Regions from separate parts of the Bradyrhizobium sp. USDA 4454 genome, predicted to be linked through region 2. Evidence: predicted binding sites of a transcription regulator. Region 2 holds the regulator's gene; each other region holds the start of a gene.
What was found. Region 2 encodes PhoB, which activates phosphate uptake and scavenging genes when phosphate is short. Its sites were predicted from a motif close to TGTCATNNANCTGTCAT; they were not measured.
Positions count from the first base shown of each region.

Region 1: a site for PhoB is predicted at 2,587-2,603, ahead of ACVIW0_RS12415 (UDP-2,3-diacylglucosamine diphosphatase). Genes of this name have one in related genera too.
Region 3: a site for PhoB is predicted at 1,650-1,666, ahead of ACVIW0_RS14840 (Orn/Lys/Arg family decarboxylase). Genes of this name have one in related genera too.

Region 1 covers NZ_JBTRCN010000001.1:2,729,166-2,733,454, reverse strand. Annotated here, with positions in the region: gene ACVIW0_RS12425 (threonine/serine dehydratase) at 1-505, opposite strand, end outside; gene ACVIW0_RS12420 (glycosyltransferase family 4 protein) at 663-1,754, opposite strand; gene ACVIW0_RS12415 (UDP-2,3-diacylglucosamine diphosphatase) at 1,751-2,563, opposite strand; gene thiD (bifunctional hydroxymethylpyrimidine kinase/phosphomethylpyrimidine kinase) at 2,872-3,669, opposite strand; gene ACVIW0_RS12405 (Lrp/AsnC ligand binding domain-containing protein) at 3,873-4,118, shown strand; gene ACVIW0_RS12400 (c-type cytochrome) at 4,182-4,289, opposite strand, start outside.
Region 2 covers NZ_JBTRCN010000001.1:7,635,347-7,639,635, forward strand. Annotated here, with positions in the region: gene ACVIW0_RS35565 (acetylornithine transaminase) at 1-557, opposite strand, end outside; gene ACVIW0_RS35570 (hypothetical protein) at 556-795, shown strand; gene ACVIW0_RS35575 (GcrA family cell cycle regulator) at 1,055-1,567, shown strand; gene phoB (phosphate regulon transcriptional regulator PhoB) at 1,827-2,537, opposite strand; gene phoU (phosphate signaling complex protein PhoU) at 2,599-3,318, opposite strand; gene pstB (phosphate ABC transporter ATP-binding protein PstB) at 3,339-4,157, opposite strand; gene pstA (phosphate ABC transporter permease PstA) at 4,154-4,289, opposite strand, start outside.
Region 3 covers NZ_JBTRCN010000001.1:3,220,791-3,225,079, forward strand. Annotated here, with positions in the region: gene ACVIW0_RS14840 (Orn/Lys/Arg family decarboxylase) at 1-1,606, opposite strand, end outside; gene ACVIW0_RS14845 (acyl-CoA dehydrogenase family protein) at 1,783-2,925, shown strand; gene ACVIW0_RS14850 (DJ-1/PfpI family protein) at 2,941-4,095, opposite strand.

The sequences.
Region 1 (4,289 bases), 4.9 Mb from region 2:
CGCGGCCGGCGGTGCCCTGCCCCGCGATCACCAGGGGATCGTCATAGGGCGGCACCAACGTCGCGCCGCGCTTGCTGGCGATGCCGCTCGCGATCGCCGCACGGTCGTCGCGGTCGCGATCGTACAGCACGACCTCGGCGCCGTAGGACTTGGTCCGTTCGCGTTTGGTGAGCGGCGAGTCCGCCGGCATCACGATGGTCGCCTGCATGTTGAGGATCTTCGCCGCCGCAGCGACGCCCTGGGCATGGTTGCCTGAGGAGAACGCGACGACGCCGCCGCTCCGCTTGTCCTGCGGGATCGAGGCGAGCTTGTTGAAGGCGCCACGGAACTTGAACGATCCGGTCCGCTGCAACATCTCGGGCTTAAGGAAGACCTGGCTGCCGACGCGTTCGTTGAGAACGGGGAAGGTCAGGAGCGGCGTGCGCACCGCGAACGGCGCGACCACCCTTGCGGCGGCATCGATGTCCGCGGCAGCGACGGGTGGATTTAAAGTGGTGTCCGTCATCGCCAATTTGTATCGCGACGGCAGGCAGCCCGGCAAGACGCTTTAGCGTGACTTGTCTCGAGCATGATCCGGAAAAGTGCGAAGCGGTTTTCCGGAAAGATCATGCTCAAACAAGGAGCTAGAGCGCGATGACAATTTAGCCCAGTTTCATCGCGCTCTAGCGTGGGGTCGGATGAGGGGCCGGCAAGGCCGCGAAATGGTGCTCTTCGGCGCCGAATTCCAACGCCTCCCCCTCGCCGTCCGGCGGCGCGGGGCGGACATTCAAGCAGCGATCGATGAACACCCGGGCGGATGCCTGCCAGGTGTGGAGCGCGGCAAAATCGACGCAGGCCTGGCGCGGAATGCTGAGTGCCTCGAGGCAGGCATGGTGCAGATCCTCGTCGAGCACGCCGACCGGCGCCGCGCCGATCACGTCGCGGGGACCGGTGACCGGAAAAGCGGCAACCGGCAGGCCGCTCGCCAGTGCCTCGAGCAGCACCAGACCGAACGTGTCGGTGCGGCTCGGGAAAACGAACACATCGGCCGCAGCATAGATCTCAGCCAATTCTTCCCCATGGCGCGCGCCGAGGAACACGGCTTCCGGATATTTCCGCTCCAGCGCCGCGCGCGCCGGGCCGTCGCCGACCACGACCTTGGTGCCGGGCAAATCGAGATCGAGGAATGCCTCGAGGTTCTTCTCAACCGCCACCCGGCCGACGCTGAGATAGACCGGCTGCGGCAGGCAGAGATCGACATCGCGCGGATGGAACAGTCCGGTATCGACGCCGCGCGACCACAGCACCACGTTGCGGAAGCCGCGCTGGCGCAGCTCGGCCGCCAGCGCCGGGGTCGCCGCCATCACCGCCCGGCTCGGCCCGTGGAACCAGCGCAGCGCGCGCCACACCCAAGCCTCCGGGACCGGCGTCCGTGCCGAGACATATTCGGGGAAACGGGTGTGGAAGCTCGTCGTGAACGGCAGGCCGTGCTTGCGGCAATAGCGGCGCACCGACAGCCCGATCGGGCCCTCGGTCGCGATATGAATGCTGTCGGGCTTGGCCGCCTCGATCAGGCTCGCGACCTTGGCCTGGTACGGCAGCGCCAGCCGCAGATCGCGATAGCTCGGCATCGCAAAGGTGCGGAACTCGTCCGGCGTCAGGAAGCTCACCTCGACGCCGAGCGATTTCGCCGCCTGCGCCATCATGGTCAGCGTGCGGACAACCCCGTTGACCTGGGGATGCCACGCATCGGTCGCGACCAGGATATGCGTCATGCAGCGCGTGCCGTCACTCGCGGAACGGGCGCGATCCGGCGCACCGGATCGGTCCAGGTGATGATCTCGAAATGGCCGTCCTCGTGCTCGGCGAGCGCGGTGCAGCTCTCCACCCAGTCGCCGCAATTCATGTAGTGGATGCCGTGCTCGTCATGAATCGTCGCGTAGTGGATGTGGCCGCAGATCACGCCGTCGCAGCCGTGACGCCGCGCCTCGCCGGCCAGCGTCGCCTCGAACGCGCCGATATAGTTCACCGCCTTCTTCACCTTCAGCTTGGCCCATTGCGACAGCGACCAATAGGGCACGCCGAGCATCTTGCGGAAGAAGTTGACGAAGCGGTTCATCTGAATCGCGAAGTCATAGGCCTTGTCGCCGAGATGGGCGAGCCAACGCGCGTTCTGCACCACGAGGTCGAAGATGTCGCCGTGGATCACCAGGTAGCGCTTGCCGTCGGCGCCGGTGTGAACGGTGTTCTCCACCACATCGATGCCGCCGAAATGCGTGCCGTAATATTTGCGCAGGAACTCGTCGTGGTTCCCCGGGACGTAGATCACCTTGGCGCCCTTGCGCGCCTTACGCAGCATCTTTTGCACGAAATCGTTGTGGGTCTGCGGCCAGTACCAGTTCGACTTCAGCGCCCAGCCGTCGACGATATCACCAACGAGGTAGATCGTGTCGGCGTCGTGAGAGCGGAGGAAGTCCAGCAGACGGTCGGCTTGCGACCCGCGGGCTCCGAGATGGACATCGGAGATAAACAAAGTGCGAAAGCGCCGCTCGGGACTTTCTTCACTCAAGGAGTCGCTTCCCATGCCTGTGCACCTAACAGATTCCTGTGACAAGGCGATGACGATTCCCGCGACCCATGGCCCCACAAACAGTTAGCGAGAATCAGCAGTACGCCCCTCCAATGCGGATAACAGCGGCGTGCGACAATCTGGCGACATCGGCGGCCGCAGCTGTGTGGAACGAGTGTTGTGTTGCCTGCATATCGCGGCGGAGCAAACGTACAACGTGCGTAGCCCGGATGGAGCGCAGCGCAATCCGGGGCCTTGCGTCCGCGGATGAATTGGCCCCGGATTACGCTACGCTCCATCCGGGCTACGCGGCTACGAGCGCTTCAGTAATACTTGTGAAAATGATGCACCGGCCCATGGCCGTGGCCGACGGCAAAACGATCCGCGGCGGCGATCGCGTCCGTGATCCAGGCCTTGGCATTGCGCACGGCAGTCTCCATCGCCTCGCCCTTCGCGAGTCCTGCCGCGATAGCCGACGACAGCGAGCAACCGGTGCCATGCGTGTTTGCCGTCGCGATGCGCGGCGCCGACAGCATGATGCTGCGCTCGGCGTCGATCAGGTAGTCGATGCTATCAGCGCCGTGTCCGTGGCCACCTTTGACCAGCACCGCGCGGCATCCCATCGCCAGCAGCCGCTTGCCCTGCCGCTCGACGTCCGCCTCACTTGAGGCAACCGGCTCGCGCAACAGCGCCGCCGCTTCAGGCAGGTTCGGCGTGATCAGCGAGGCCAGCGGAAACAGCATGGTCTTCAGCGCATCGACCGCCTCGGCAGCCAGCAGCCGGTCGCCTGATGTCGCGACCATCACCGGATCGAGCACGATGTGGCGCGGCGCCCAGCGCGTCAGCGCATCGGCAATCGCAGCGACGGTCTCGGCTTGCGCCACCATGCCGATCTTGACCGCGCCGACATCGAGGTCGGAGAACACGGCATCGAGTTGGGCGGTGACGAACGCAGCCGGCACCGGATGGATGCCACTGACCCCGGTGGTGTTCTGCGCGGTCAGCGCCGTGATCGCGGAGGCGCCATAGACCCCGAGCGCCGCGAAGCTCTTGAGGTCGGCCTGGATGCCCGCCCCGCCGGAGGAATCCGAGCCGGCAATGGTGAGCGCGATCGGCGTCATCTTGCGCCACCGGCGGTCGAGACGAATAAGATCGTGACGATTGAGACCATAGCCAGTCCTAGCCCGGCCGCCCGCCGGCAGCAAGTTCGCCTGAGTTTACCGCGCGTTGGCCTTGAGTTGCCGTTGCCTTGCCCGTTCTTGTCCCCTTGCCTTGGCGGCCGGTTTTTGGCCTATAGTCGGCCAAATCTCCGGAGACGACTTTGATGGTTCCCTTCTTCGTCCAGATCAAATGCAAGCTCGGCCAGTCCTACACCGTCGCCAACGCGCTGGCGGAAGCCGAGATTGCGTCCGAGATCTATTCCACCGCGGGCAATTACGACCTCCTGGTCAAGTTCTATGTCGACAACGACACCGACATCGGCCATTTCATCAACGAGAAGGTTCAGGTGATCCCGGGCATCCAGGACACCCTCACCATCATCACCTTCAAGGCGTTCGGCGCGAAGTAGAGCATGATCCGGAAAAGTGCGAAGCGTTTTCCGAGGAGACCACGCTCAAACAAGAACCCGCGGCTAGGACTTCTTCTCGGGCTTCGTCGGCTTCGGCGGCCCCTCGACCGGCGGCAGCGACTTGATGTACTCGGCGATCGCGTCGCGATCGCTTGATGAGAGCTGCGAGGT
Region 2 (4,289 bases):
ATCGGTTCGATCAGGATGCCGGCGGTGTGCGGGCCGATCGCCTTCTTCACCGCCTCGATGTCGCCATGCGGCACCTGGTCGAAGCCGTCCATCGGCGGGCCGAAGCCTTCGAGATATTTCGCCGAGCCGGTCGCGGCCAGCGTGGCCAGCGTGCGGCCATGGAAGGCGCCTTCGAAGGTGATGATGCGGTAGCGCTCGCCATGCCCCTTGGAGAAGTGATAGTGGCGGACCAGCTTGATCACGCCCTCCATCGCCTCCGCGCCGGAATTGCAGAAGAACACGAAGTCGGCAAAGCTCTGCTCGCACAGCCGCGCGGCGAGCGCCTCGCCGTCCGGGCTCTTGAACAGGTTCGACATGTGCCAGAGCATGGTCGCCTGTTCCTGCAGCGCCTTCACCAGATGCGGATGCGCATGCCCGAGCGCGTTCACCGCGACGCCCGAGGTGAAATCGAGATAGCGGTCGCCGTTGGTTGCGATCAGCCAGGCGCCCTCACCGCGCTCGAAGCCGAGATCGACCCGGGCGAAGACGGGGAGCAGATGCGACGAGGCGTTGGTCATGGCGTTCACTGCCGGTTTGAAGCCGACAATTGCCGCGCGCCTTGACGCCAGCGCAGCAACGGCCAGCTTCGGAAAACAAAACGGCCGCCTTTGCGGGCGGCACGTGGCGGGCATTCTATGCTGCGGCGGGTCCGTGTCAATCGCCAGGAGCCGGCCCTTTGCCGGGCTTCCTGCGCTGCCAAGCGAGCGCAATCCGGAGCATTCCGGTGCGGTGGAAAAGCCTCACAGCAATGCTTAACTTTCCGGAACATGTGGACGCACGGCCGCGGACTCTTGCGCCAGAGTCACGCCATATTGTAGCGTTTGGCCTGTCGGGTACGACATCTCGTGCGGCAGTACTGGACCCTCTAAGTAGCCTTTGTGTCTCGCGTAAACGTTCGGGCGCAACACCGCGCCCGGCGAGGGCTAAGGGATTCTGGCCGCAGGGATATTTGTCCAGATTTGGCTCGCAGCGCCGCTCCGATAACTGGCCGGCGCCATGCGAAAGGAAGAATGCGATGACGGTATTGACCTGGTCCGACGATCGCGTCGAGCAGCTGAAGAAGCTCTGGGAGTCTGGCCTGTCGGCCAGCCAGATCGCAGCGGAACTTGGCAATGTGACGCGAAACGCCGTGATCGGCAAAGTGCACCGGCTCGGCCTCTCCGGCCGCGCCAAGGCACCCTCCACGGCGGCGCCGCGGCAGCGCAAGGCGCGCCCCGCCCAGCACATGATGCGGGTGGCGCGCCCGGTCTCGCGCGGCAACACCGCGCTCGCGCACGCCTTCGAGGTCGAGATGGAGCCCGATCCGATCTCGTTCGACAATGTGGTGCCGATGAGCCAGCGGCTGTCGCTGCTCGAGCTCAACGAAGCCACCTGCCACTGGCCGGTCGGCGATCCATCGAGCCCGGAGTTCTTCTTCTGCGGCGGCAAGGCGCTCGCCGGCCTGCCCTATTGCGCGCATCACTCGCGCGTCGCCTACCAGCCCGCCGCCGATCGCCGCCGGCCGTCGGCGAAACCGCAGATCAAGTAGCACTCGGGAAAACTACGGAAGACCTGAAAAACAAATCCCCGCACAAGCGGGGATTTTTTTGTGGGGGCAAAGTCCGGAAGCATCACCAGTGTCGTCCCTGCCTAGTGCGCAATTGCGCACGGGGGCCGGGACCCATAACCACGAATGGGTGTTGTTAGAAAGCCGTCTGGCCGCTTGCCTATTGCGCCGGCCGCGGCGTATGGGTCCCGGCCTGCGCCGGGACGACGCCGTGTTGTGGCGTGTGATCGCTACGCAACCGCTACGGCTGCGGTTCGGCTTTCGCAAAGCGGTCGTCGAGCGCGTAGCCGGCGCCGCGCACGGTGCGGATCGGATCCTGCTCGCGGCCCGGATTGAGCAGCTTGCGCAGGCGGCCGATATGCACGTCGACGGTGCGCTCATCGATGTAGATGTCGCGGCCCCAGACGCTGTCGAGCAGCTGCTCGCGGCTGAACACGCGGCCGGGATGCTCGAGGAAGAATTCGAGCAGCCGATACTCGGTCGGACCGAGATCGATCGGACGGCCCGAGCGCGCCACGCGGCGCTTCTCGCGGTCGAGCTCGATGTCGCCATAGGTCAGGACGGTGGCGAGCCGCTCCGGGCTGGCGCGGCGCAGCAGGCCCTTCACCCGCGCCAGGAGTTCCGGCACCGAGAACGGCTTGACGATGTAATCGTCGGCGCCGGTGGCAAGCCCGCGCACCCGCTCGCTCTCCTCGCCCCGCGCGGTCAGCATGATGATCGGAAGCTGCTTGGTCTCGGGCCGCGCCCGCAGGCGGCGGCACAGCTCGATGCCGGACAGGCCCGGCAGCATCCAGTCGAGGACCACGAGGTCGGGAACGCGCTCCTTGAGGCGGGTATCGGCATCGTCGCCGCGCCCCACCGTTTCGACATCGTAGCCTTCGGCATCGAGGTTGTAGCGCAACAGCGTCGTCAGCGCTTCCTCGTCTTCGACTACCAGAATGCGTGCGCTCATCGGTCTAAATTCTCTCTCTGTGGTGATCCGTTGCCCAGACGCAAAACCGAAACGCCGTCGACTAGCTGTTACCCGGCACCGTGGTGGCAAAATTGGTCATGTCGCCCTTCGGGCGCTTGTCGGTGATCTGCTGGCCCTCGATCATGTAGAACACGGTCTCGGCGATGTTGGTGGCGTGATCGCCGATCCGCTCGATGTTCTTGGCGCAGAACATCAGATGGATGCAGAACGAGATGTTGCGCGGATCTTCCATCATGTAGGTGAGCAGCTCGCGGAACAGCGAGGTGCAGATCGCATCGACCTCCTCGTCGCCCTTCCAGACGTTCATCGCCGCCGGCAGATCGTGCGCGGCATAGGCGTCGAGCACCGACTTGACCTGCGACAGCACGAGATCGGTCATGTGCTCGAGGCCGCGGATCAGCTTCAGCGGCTGGAAATCGCTCTCCAGCGCCGCGACGCGCTTGCCCATGTTCTTGGCGAGATCGCCGATCCGCTCGAGGTCGGTGGCGACCCGCATCGCGCTGACGATCTCGCGCAGGTCGATCGCCATCGGCTGGCGGCGGGCGATCGTCAGCACCGCGCGCTCTTCGATGACGCGCTGCAGATTGTCGATCTCGATGTCGGCGGCGACCACGCGCTTGCCGAGCGCGACGTCGCGCCGGATCAGCGCGTCGACCGACTCGGTGATCATCCGCTCGACGAGGCCGCCCATCTCGGCGACCAGGCGGGTCAATTCCTGCAGGTCGCTGTCGAATGCCTTGGCGGTATGTTCGGAAGCCATCATCTCTCTCCTCAGCCCGGTCAACCGAACCGGCCGGTGATGTAGTCCTGGGTGCGTCGATCGCTCGGCGAGGTGAAGATCTTGTTGGTGTCGTCGAACTCGATCAGCTCGCCGAGATACATGAAGGCGGTCTTGTCGGAGACCCGCGCCGCCTGCTGCATGTTGTGGGTGACGATCGCGATCGTGTAATCCTCGGAGAGCTCCTGGATCAGCTCCTCGACCTTGGCGGTCGAGATCGGATCGAGCGCCGAGCACGGCTCGTCGAACAGGATCACCTCGGGACGCACCGCCACGGTGCGCGCGATGCACAACCGCTGCTGCTGGCCGCCGGACAGCGACAGGCCGGAGGCGTTCAGCTTGTCCTTGACCTCGTTCCACAGCGCGCCGCCGCGCAGCGCCTTCTCGACCCGGTCGTCCATCTCGGACTTCGAGATCTTCTCGTAGAGGCGGATGCCGAAGGCGATGTTCTCGTAGATCGTCATCGGGAACGGCGTCGGCTTCTGGAACACCATGCCGACCCGCGCGCGCAGCAGATTGAGGTCGAGCTTGGGATCGAGAATGTTGGTCTGGTCCAGCATCAGCTGGCCGGTGGCGCGCTGGCCCGGATAGAGATCATACATCCGGTTGAAGATGCGAAGCAGGGTCGACTTGCCGCAGCCGGATGGGCCGATGAACGCGGTGACGCGGTTGGTGCCGAGCGTCAGGTTGATGTTCTTGAGCGCGTGGTGCTCACCATAATAGAAGTTGAGGTTGCGCGCGGTGACCTTCGGCGCCGCTTCCGGCAATGGCACGTGGGGAGCGTGACTGGCGGAGGCTGTCGAAACTGAAAGCTCGGTCATTTTGCGGCCCTTTCGGCACCAAGGATACGCGCGCCGATATTCAACGCGAGCACGGTGAAGGTGATGAGCAGTGCGCCGCTCCACGCCAGTTCCTTCCAGTAGGCGTAGGGGCTCTGCACGAAGTTGTTGATG
Region 3 (4,289 bases), 4.4 Mb from region 2:
GACTGAGCTGCCAGTAGGACGGATCGGTCGCGAGCTGATCGGTCGAGATCGTCTCCCAAGCGACGTTGTGGACGCCGCCTTCGCGCGCGACGTCGGGGATCTTCACGCGGTCCGGCACGAACGGCTCGAAGAACCAGCGCCGCTCCGCGCGCGTCTCCTTCTCCTCGAACTCGCGCTTCACCGCGCGGATCTTCTTGCGCAGCTCGATGCCGAGCCGGATCGTATCGTCCCACAGCACTTCGCCGGAGCGGCCCTTCATCATCTGCGCGCCGACGTCGAGCGAGGCGAAGATCGGATAGAACGGCGAGGTCGAGGCGTGCTGCATGAAGCTTTCGTTGAAGCGGCGGTGCTCGACCCGGCGCTTCTGGCCCTTGATGTGGCGGTCGCGGATGTGGATCTGCGAGGCCTGCGAGAAGCTCGCGAGCTGCTTGTGGGTTGATTGGGTGGCGATGATGCCGGGCGCCTCCGGGCCGAGATTGGCGAGCCCCATCGCGAAGCGGCCGGCATAGATCGGGTGGAATTTCATGAAGCCGGCCCAGGCCTCGTCGAACAGGATGTAGTCGCAGAGATGGCCGATCCGCTTCAGGATCATCTCGGCGGAATGGATGGTGCCGTCATAGGTGCATTGTTCGACCACCGCGACGCGGAACGGGCGCTCCTTCTTCCAGGCGTTCTCGTCCTTGACCAGCGGGTGCTTGCGGATGTGGTCGCGCAGCGTGCCCTCGTCGAGCAGGTCCCAGCGCATCGGACCGATCAGGCCCCAGGCATTGCGCACGGTCGGCACATAGACCGGGATACCGCCGCCGATCAAAAGCGCGCCGTGATGGGCGGCCTTGTGGTTGTTGCGGTCGAACAGCACGAGGTCGCCGTCGGTGACCAGCGATCCCAGCGCGACCTTGTTGGAGGTCGAAGTGCCGTTGAGCACGAAATAGGTCTTCTCGGCGCCGAAGATCCGCGCTGCTTCCTTCTGCGCCTTCAGCGCCGGCCCCTCATGGGTGAGTAGGTCGCCGAGATCGAGCACCGAATTGTCGAGGTCGTCGCGGAACACGGCCTCGCCGAGATGCTCGACGAACACCCGGCCGATCGGGCTGCGGCTGTAGAACACGCCGCCATTGTGGCCCGGGCAGGTCCAGAGCTGGTTGCCTTCCTCGGCGTAGTCGACCAGCGCGCCGAAGAACGGCGTCTTCAGGTTCTCGGCATATTGCTTGAGCCTGGAGATCAGGTTCTTGGCGATGAAGGGCGGGGTCTCCTCGGACAGGAACACATAGCCATCGATGAAATCCAGCACCTCGACCGGCAGATCCTCGAACCGCTTGCGGCGGATCAAAAGGATGATCGGGAAGTCGAGGCCGCGCCGGCGCATCAGGTTGATCAGCGCTGCGGTCTTGCCCTCAAGACCCTTCTTGCCCCAGTCGACCACCATGCAGCCGATCGCGGCATCGGTCTGCACCGCGATTTCGGCATCTTCCAGCTTGCGGGCGCGGACCACCTCGAAGCCGGAGCGCTCGATCTCGGTGATGATCTGGTTGAAGCGGATGCCTTCGAGGTCGTCGGCCTCGAACACCGGCGCTGCGAACAGGAAATTGAAGCGTTTGAAATAGTCCATGCGTGTCCCCGAACTGGTCCGGCTGAACCTGTCTGCACAATTCATGACAAACAGATGACGGTCGTTCTGCGACGCCAAGCCCGATGGTCAAATCCGCGCCACCGCGCTGAACTCCAGAAATTGCCAGCTTTCGAAAAGGACGGCGACATATGCCCCAGCCTGCCCAAAACATTGCCATGTCCAGTGTTGCCGACCATTTGGCCGCGCTCGTGCGGCTTGTCCCGCTGATCGCCGAGCAGCGGGCGCATTTCGATCGCGAGCGCAGGCTTCCCGATGCCGTGTTCCGGGCGTTGGCCGAGGCTGGACTGTTTCGGCTTTATCTACCCAAGGCGCTCGGCGGGCCGGAATTCTCGCCGCTCGATTTCATGACGATCGTCGAGGCCGCCTCCGCGCTTGACGGCTCGGTCGGCTGGCTGGTCGGCAATGGCGGCGGCATGAGCCGGGCCGGCGGCTATCTGCCGGAGGAGGTGGTGCGTGGCTGGTTCGCCGACCCGTACGCCTTCATCGCTGCCGCCACCGGTGCAATCGGGACGGCGGTGGAGGTCGAGGGCGGCTACCGCGTTAGCGGACGCTGGCCGTTCGGCAGCGGCGCGCCGCACGCCACCAAATTCATGGGGCTCGCCAGCGTGAAGGGCCCCGATGGCAAGGACGGTCCGCCGATCTGCTGCTACGTCGATCGGACCGACGTCCGCCTCCACGACACCTGGTTCGTGTCCGGATTGCGTGCCACCGGCAGCTGCGACTTCGAGATGCAGGATTGCTTCGTCGCCGAAAGCCACACTCATCCCTTGGTCGACTTCAAGCCGACCCAGCCCGGCATTCCCTACCGCCTGCCGGGTCTGGCGGCATTTTCCTGGACCGTCTCGGTGGTGCCGCTCGGCATCGCGCGCGGCGCGCTCGATGCCTTCATCACGCTTGCGGGCAAGAAGCCGCGGCTCGGCGGCGGCGGTCAGCTGCGCGACGGCGAACTGGTCCAGGCCATGGTCGGCCGCGCCGAAGCGACGCTGCGCTCCGCGCGTGCGCTGCTGGTCGAAGATATGACCGAACTGATGGCGGCGAGCGAGGCCGGGGGCGAACGCCTGATCGAAGCGCGGCTGCTGCACCGGATCGCCTGCGCCAATGCCGGCGAAAGTGCCGCGCGCGTCGTCGAGATGATCGCCGCCGCCGCCGGCACTGCCGCGATCTTCGAGACCGGCACGCTCGAACGCTCGATCCGCGACATGCAGGCCGCGATCAAGCATGTGGCGATGACGCCGAACAGCTACACGCTGGCCGGCCGCGTGAAGCTCGGCCTGCCGCTCGGTACGACGCGGTTCTAGCGTGAGGAAGGCGGGCTATTCGTTGCGAGACGCCTGCGCCGGATATTCCAGCTGCATGGCGACGAAATCCGCCGTTCCCCGGCCATAGCGTGTCTCGATCTCCGCGAGCGCCTGGTCGAGCGCCTGGGCCGGTGGTGTCGTGCCGACTGGCGGGAGCAAGCGATCAGCCGGCCAGCTTGCCGCGGCCTGCCGCGGATAGATACGTAATCCATTGCGGCTCGTCACCGCGTCACCCGTTGTGGCAAACGTCACGGCACGAGAGCGATAGGTTCGCGACCAGGCGTCCGCAACCAGCGCTAGCGAGACCTCGTCGATGCCAGGGACAAGCGCCAGGCCGAGCTGCTCCCGGTTCCAGAACGCCAGCGTGTTCTGGATCGCGATCAGCGCAAAGGGGCGGGTGAACTTGAAGGCGTTGCTGTCATGTCGCGCGTCCCAGCCGGGCAGCCCGATCTCGCCGGCGACAGCCTCGGCCCGGGCGCGGCCGGCGATCGCCTCGATCAGGGTGAGCGACATCGGCATCGACGCCGAAATGCCGGTCGTCGTTGCGACGCCGCGGTCGACCACGATGCGGCGGTCGGCGACATATCGGATGGCGGGATGATTGTCGCGCCAGTCCTTCAGGTAAAACCAATGCGTGGTCGCGCGCCTGCCATCAAGCAGGCCGGTCGAGGCGACGACCTTGCCGCCGGCGCAGATGCCGACAATGACGGCACCATTTTCCGCCTGCCGCCGGACCCATTGCATCACGGCCGGATCGTCATCGCGGCTCATTGCCGGCACGATGACGTAATCGGCGCCGTCGGGATGCGCTGCATCGAATGCAGCTGTGGTCGCGTCAGGCTCGACCTTCAGCACCGGAAACAGCGTCACCGGACCGGGCCCCGTCGCCAACGTGACGACATCGGCGACGTCAGCCCGCTTGAGGATGCCGTATGGCATCAGATAGTCGGTGGTCTCGGTCATGTCGTTGATGCCGATGATGGCGATCAACGGGCGCGCCCGCTTTGGCGGCTTCAGCGTCGCGAGCGTTGCGTCGTGCTCCTGCTGCGCGATCGGAGGCTGCACCCGGAACGCCGATGCAGCGGGTAGGGTGAGAAGCCAGATGCCGCCAATGATTGGAATCAGCGCGGCGATGGCGATGCCGCTCCACGCGAGAAGCCGCCAGGTCATGATGATCGATCTCAAATCTGCTTGCGTCGCCCGGCGAACAAGCTACCCGTCGATCGCATCGATCAACACGGCGAAATTCCCGCAAAAACGGACATGCGAAAGGCGGTGGAGGCGCCGCGGGGACGCGAAGCCCGGATGAGCGCCAGCGATATCCGGGGTCGTTCCTCCCCGCATGTCGCTCCGCTCATGCGGGC